DNA from 2 places in the Kocuria sp. JC486 genome. Region 1 is predicted to be linked to the other one. Evidence: predicted binding sites of a transcription regulator. Region 1 holds the regulator's gene; the other holds the start of a gene.

Region 1 (3,406 bases):
CTCGGCGTAGGCCTCGTCCACGACGACGATCGTGTTGCTCTCCTCCCCTGCCTGGTACACGGCCTCCACGACGTCGTCGTCAAGCGCTGTACCGGTGGGGTTGTTCGGGGAACAGAGGATCACGATGCTGGGGCGGTGTTCGCGCACCTGGTCCGCCGCCGATTCCGGGGTCAGTGTGAAGTCGGTTGCCCGCTGACCGGCAATGAATTCGGTGTTCGTGCCCGCCGCCAGGATCGGGTACATCGAGTAGGTCGGGACGAACGAGAGGACCGCGCGTCCCGGGCCCCCGAAGGCCTGCATGAGTTGCTGCAGGATCTCGTTGGACCCGTTGGCGGCCCACAGGTTCTCGGCCGACAGCCCGTGGCCCAGGTACTGGGCCAGCTCCTGACGCAGTTGAGTGAACTCCCGGTCCGGGTAACGGTTCAGCCCGCGCGCGGCGCGGGAGACCTCCTCCACGATCGCCTGCTGGACGTCAGCGGGGACCGGATGGGTGTTCTCGTTGGTGTTGAGCGTGACCGCCACGTCGAGCTGCGGGGCCCCGTACGGGCTCTTGTCACGCAGGTCGTCACGCAGGGGCAGGGCGTTGAGAAGTTCGGTGCGGTCGTTGGGCTCAGTCACCGGGCCAGTCTACGAGGCACGGGCCCGGGCCGCGATTCACAACGACGACGACCGTGCGACCGCACGGCGCGGCAACGGTCCGTTCGGGAGCCGCCCTCCCCTTGCGTACCTCAGTTGGCGGGGACCAGGAGCTGCTGACCGGTGGTCACGGCCTGGGACTCCAGGTCGTTGAGTTCCACGATCTCGGAGATCACCGCGCGGGTGTCCCGTGAGGAATCCACGCTGCCGGCGATTTCCCACATGCTCTGGCCGGGGTCCACGGTCACGATTTCAGTCCCGTTGCCCTCGGCGGGTTCGGTGCTCGCGGTGACCGTGGCCGGGGCGACGATGACCAGCAGGGCCACTGCGGCGGCCACGGTGGCCAGCATCACGGGAAGGCCGATGAAGAGCAAGCGGCCCCGTCGCGTCAGGTGCACCGAGCCGCTTTCCCGGCTCCGGGTGCTGGTGGCATCCGCACGTTCCTTGCGCTGCAGCACGGGCACCGACGCCGCGACCTCGCCCGCGAACGCACGGCAGCCAGAGCGTAGGCCCCGCAGGACGGGCGCCCCGCCCACACGTGCGGACGAGCCGAGCTGGATACGCGGTCCGAAACTGATGGCTGACATTGGAATGCACTCCTTCTTGCCGGGGTCTGCCTGACCTCCGAGGTCCTGACCGTTCCTCACCCGAGGCGCCGGTCCGTGAACCACTGCGGTTCCCCCGACAGATCACCCTGGGGGCTCGAACAGGTGTTCGATTCCGTTTCGAACATTTCTAGCACGTATGTACGAACGGCGTCGACACGCTTTCGAACATTTGTTTGATCACGTGAGTGAACTCCCATATCCTGAGGGGGTGTTGGCCCGTCGAGCCCGTCGAGATCGAGTCGGGATCGAACACCTCACCGGCTCCGGACAACGGAACTCCGCGTTGGGAGGTTCACCGTGGACCAGTCAACGCAGGGGGTCGGACAACACAAGGAATCCCGCAGCGCATCCAAAGGACGGCCATGGCACCCAGCGACCGCAAGACCTCTGATCCGGGGCAGCCGCAAGACCTGTCCGGGCGACGTCCCTTGTCCGCGCGGCAGCAGAAGATCCTCGACGTCATCCGCCGCTCGATCACGGAGCGCGGCTACCCGCCGTCGATGCGCGAGATCGGCGACCTCGCGGGCCTCGCCTCGCTGTCCAGCGTGACCCACCAGCTCAACCAACTCGAGCGCCTAGGGTGTATCCGGCGGGACCCGAAGCGGCCTCGAGCCATGGAGGTACTCGACCCGACCTCACCGTTGACCGCCCAGGAATCGAACACCGGGACGGAGGCGACGGATTCGAACACCGTGGAGTTCCGCCCACGGTTCACGTCCGCGCGGTCCACCGGCGACTCGTCGTCGAGCACGGCAAGCACGGGCACCGGTACGGTGTCACGGTCCTCCGATTCGTCCTCCGACGACGTCGCCTTGGTCCCCCTGGTCGGTCACATCGCAGCGGGTGTGCCCATCACCGCGGACCAGCAGGTCGAGGACACCGTGGCGCTGCCGCGTCAGCTCACCGGCCGCGGTGAGCTGTTCATGCTCAAGGTCCGCGGTGATTCGATGATCGACGCCGCCATCTGCGACGGCGACTGGGTGGTCGTCCGACAGCAGAACACGGCCGAGAACGGTGACATCGTGGCAGCGCTGCTGGACGACGAGGCCACGGTCAAGACATTCCGACAGCGCGACGGTCACACGTGGCTGTTGCCGCAGAACACGATGTACGAACCCATCCTGGGTGACCACGCAACCGTCATGGGCAAGGTGGTCTCCGTGCTCCGCAGCCTCTGACGGCCCCGCGCATCCGGAACCGTCATGACGGAACCACGGTCCGGATGGACCGTGGTTCCTGGGTTTCCCCGATATCCGGGGTTCTGGCTGTTCCGGTTCAGACTTCGCGAAGGTAGGCCTGGACCTGGCGGATGGCGTTCAACGCCGCCGGGTAGCCCATGTAGGGGAAACCCTGAACCAGCGCCGCAAGGACCGTCTCGACGTCGTTGCCGGCACGGACGGCGGCGGCCACGTGGGGCTCGAGTTGCGGGGTCAGACCGGCTGCGGCGATCGCCACGAGCAACAACAACTCCCGGGTGGCGACGTCCAGGCCCCCTCTGGTCCAGAAGTCACCGAAATGGAAATCCGTGAGGAATCCGGGGACCGCGGAGGCAAACTCCCCGGGCAGCCCCTCCGTCGACTCTGCAATCTCGTCCCCGTACAACTCGCGCTGGATCTCGAGCCCGCGGGCGTGACGGTCGTCGTCGTCGACCGTCCCTTGCGTCGGCAACGGAAGCGTTTGGCCACGCTCGGTGAGAACCTCGGAGACCACGCCTATGGCGTTGAGAGCCCGGGGAAACCCGATGAGAGGCGCCAGCTGATAGACGGTCTCCAGGAGTTCGACGGGTTTCACTCCCACGTTGAGTGCCGCCGCCGAATGTGCCCGCAACTGCGGAAGGGTCTGCAACGCGCCCAGGACACTCACCGTGACCAGTTCCCGCGTCCGGTCGTCCAAGTCACCGGTGGCGAACACGTCACCGAAGATGACGGAACGCAGGATCTGCATGAACTCCGGGTGCTTCTCCGGGGCGTGCCGGTCCCGCACCCCGAAGAGCCGTTCGAAGACCTTTTCCGATCGTTCGACACGGTCCTGCCCCGGATCCTCCGGGGCAGGACCGGGCCCGGCGGCGTTCTCGCTCATGCCCACCCCAGTTCCTTCTTGGCCACGGCCATCGCGCGGGCGTACTCGTCGTCGTCAACGGGCTCGAGCCACGTGGTCGGGTC
Region 2 (3,406 bases), on a different contig from region 1:
CATCACGCCCAGGAACAGGAACTGACCGGGACCGCCGGTCGTCTGCTCCGCCGCGGAGAGGCTGGTTTCGGTCTGGGCCACGACCTGGGGCGTGAGCTCGGGCGTGATGAGGGCGGAAAGCACTCGGTCTCCTGGTTCCACAGCGTGTTCGCTGCATCGATGTCGGCCGACGCGATCACTGTGCGCCAGTCCGTCGGCCCGGTCAGGGCCTGTGTGGCGACCACCCTCTGAAGGCGGTCATCACAACATGGTAGGTGACGACCGTCCCACGGGCCCGGTCCCTCGGGTGCCCGGATGTCGTCCGTCGACGTGTACCGAGCCCCGGTCACTCCTCCGTGAGGTCCAGCGCCTGCTGGACGGCGGGGTCCCCGAAGGCCGCGTGCTCGGGAACCGCCAGCCCCAGGTGCTCCCAGGCGGCCGGCATGGCGATCCGGCCCCGCGGGGTACGGGCAAGCAGGCCCTCGCGGACCAGGTACGGCTCGGCCACCTCTTCGACGGTCTCCGTCTCCTCGCCCACGGCGATGGCCAGCGTGGACAGACCCACGGGACCGCCCCCGAAGTGTTTGACCAGGGCTTCCAGGACGCCGCGATCCAGGCGGTCAAGGCCGCGGGAGTCGACCTCGTACATTTCCAGTGCCGACGACGACGCCCGCGCGTCGATGCGCGAGACCCCGTGGACCAGAGCCCAGTCCCGGACTCTGCGCAGGAGTCGGTTGGCGATACGCGGTGTACCGCGGGAACGAGAGGCCACTTCCCGGAAGCCCTCCGTGGAGAGATCCAGGTCAAGCAGGCCCGCGGAACGGCGCAACACGGACACGAGTTCGTCGACCGAGTAGAACTCCAGGTGCCCCGTGAAGCCGAAACGATCGCGAAGCGGGCCCGGGAGCAGCCCTGCGCGCGTCGTGGCGCCGACCAGGGTGAACGGCGGGAGGTCCAGGGGAATCGAGGTCGCACCGGCCCCCTTGCCCACCACGATGTCCACGCGGAAGTCCTCCATGGCCATGTAGAGCATTTCCTCGGCGGGGCGGGACATCCGGTGGATCTCATCCAGGAACAGCACCTCGCCCTCGGTGAGGGAGGACAGGATGGCGGCCAGATCGCCGGTGTGCTGAATCGCCGGTCCGGAGGAGATGCGCAGCGGAGCGCCCATCTCCTCGGCGATGATCATGGCCAACGTGGTCTTGCCCAGGCCGGGCGGTCCGGAGAGCAGCACGTGGTCGGCCGTCCTCCCCCTCAGCTTGGAGGCCTCGAGGACCAGTCCGAGCTGGCGCCGGACGCGGGGCTGACCCACGAAGTCGTCGAGGGTCCCCGGCCGCAGCGCGGCTTCGACGGTCTTCTCGTCGGGTTCGGAGCCGGAGTCGACCAAGCGGTCCCGGCCGTTGACGGATGCGCGGTCACCGACCATGCTCAGGCGCCCTTTCCGGCGGGACGGGAGGAGTTCTGGGCCGGGTTGTGAGTGGATGAGGTCGAGGCGCGCGCTCCGAGCCACGCGAGGACCGTGCGCAGAATCAGGGAGACGTCACCCCCGTCGGCCAACTCCTCGCGACCTTCCAATGCGTCGTCGATGGCCGAACCCGCGTCCTTCTCGTTCCACCCGAGACCGACCAGGGCCTCCGTGACCTGCAACCGCCACAGGGGCTGCTGCGGTCCGGCCGGTGTCGCCGACGTCGTCGGGCCCGGGTCCGCGGGGACCAGCTTGTCCGCGAGCTCCAGGACGATCCGCTTGGCGCCCTTGGGGCCGATGCCCGGAACCGCGGTGAAGGCCTTGGGGTCTCCGGTGGCGATCGCGGTCCGCACGTCGTCCGGGCCCAGGGTCGCCAGGACGGCGAGGGCCGTGCGCGGGCCGATCCCGGACACCCCGAGCATGGTCTCGAAGACGTCCTTCTCGTCGGCGGTTGCGAACCCGAACAGCAGGGGCGAGTCGTCCTTGCGCGCCACGTAGGTCGTGGCCAATCGGGCCTCTCGGCCCTCGTGCAGGCCGGCGACGGTGGACGGACTGACCTGGATCTCGAGACCCAGGCCCTGGACGTCGACAACGACGGTGTTCAGTCCCTTGTGCAGGACGTCCCCGCGTACAGCCGCAATCATCCGTGTCTCCTCCGGCAAGTCGAACATGTGTACTAGTCGACGGCCAGCGTAGCAGCGGTGCCGCGGCGCGGGAGGGTTCCACGCCGCGCGTGGCCTCACCGCCGAGGCTCAGCGGTGAGTGGCGCAGCCGCGGACGGCTCATCGGCGGATGTTGCGGCGGCGGATGGTGCGGAGTCGGATGGTGCGACTCAGCCGCCGCGTCGAGCCCGCTGTTCCGCCGCCTTCCACGCTTGCTGCGCGGGAGTCAGGCCACGCCCCTTGGTCGCGCTCAGCCGCGAGAGCCTGGTCTGGGCGCCCTGGTGGGTCGCGGTGGCGGCTTGGGCGTCGTAACCGGAGCCCACGCCGCTGCGCCAGCCGTGGCAGATCGCGATCGCGATCGCGTCGGCGGCATCCGCGGGCTTGGGGGGCTCCAGGAGTTTCAGGATCCGCACCACCATGCGGGTCACCGCCGCCTTGTCCGCGTTCCCGTCACCGGTCACCGCGGCCTTGACCTCGGACGGGGTGTGCCAGGCCACCGGAATCCGACGGCGCGCGGCCTCCGCGATCACCGCCCCGGAGGCCTGGGCGGTGCCGACCACCGTGGGGGCGTTGTTCTGCGCGAACAGTCGCTCGATGGCCAACGCGTCCGGCTGGAAACGTTCCATCATGGACTCGGCCGCCTCGGCGATGCTGAGGATGCGGCGTTCGAGCGGTTGGTCGGGCGCGGTGCCCTGCACCTCGTGGTGCAACCACTCGACGCCGCGGTTGGCCCGCATCCGGACCACGCCGAAACCGCAACGGGTCAGACCGGGGTCCACGCCCAGAATGATCTGTTCGGCGGCGCTCACCGGGTGACGCTCAGTCCTGGTCCTCGAGCTGTGCCATGACCTCGGGAGAGATGTCCGCGTTGGAGTACACGTTCTGGACGTCGTCCAAGGCCTCCACGGCGTCGGCCAGGCGCAGGAACTTGGCAGCACCCTCCGCGTCCAGCTCCACCTTCATGTTCGGCCGGAAGACGGGGTCGTCGTTGTTGTACTCCAGACCGGCTTCCTCCAAGGCGGTACGGATCGCGGGAAGATCGGTGGCCTCGGAGACGACCTCGAAGACGTCGTCCTCCTCCACGACTTCCTCGGCACCGGCGTCGAGAACGGCCATGAGCACGTCGTCCTCGGTCAGGCCCCCGGACTTGGCCACCTCGGCCACGCCCTTGCGTTCGAACATGAAGGACACGGAACCCGAGTCCGCCATGGTGCCGCCGTTGCGGGTCACGGCCACCCGGACCTCGGAGGCCGCGCGGTTCTTGTTGTCCGTCAGGCACTCGATGTAGAGGGCCGAACCC

Evidence for each region. Region 1 encodes LexA, which represses DNA repair genes until DNA is damaged. Its sites were predicted from a motif close to TCGAACANNTGTTCGA; they were not measured.
Region 2: a site for LexA is predicted at 2,108-2,123, ahead of ruvA (Holliday junction branch migration protein RuvA). Genes of this name have one in related genera too.

The regions. Positions count from the first base shown of each region.
Region 1 covers NZ_JAAOZS010000008.1:75,961-79,366, reverse strand. The annotation lists gene GWK18_RS06140 (histidinol-phosphate transaminase) at 1-618, opposite strand, end outside; gene GWK18_RS06135 (LysM peptidoglycan-binding domain-containing protein) at 729-1,223, opposite strand; gene lexA (transcriptional repressor LexA) at 1,607-2,422, shown strand; gene GWK18_RS06125 (carboxymuconolactone decarboxylase family protein) at 2,520-3,323, opposite strand; gene GWK18_RS06120 (cupin domain-containing protein) at 3,320-3,406, opposite strand, start outside.
Region 2 covers NZ_JAAOZS010000001.1:187,338-190,743, forward strand. The annotation lists gene yajC (preprotein translocase subunit YajC) at 1-123, opposite strand, end outside; gene ruvB (Holliday junction branch migration DNA helicase RuvB) at 326-1,405, opposite strand; gene ruvA (Holliday junction branch migration protein RuvA) at 1,408-2,088, opposite strand; gene ruvC (crossover junction endodeoxyribonuclease RuvC) at 2,277-2,915, opposite strand; gene GWK18_RS00825 (YebC/PmpR family DNA-binding transcriptional regulator) at 2,926-3,406, opposite strand, start outside.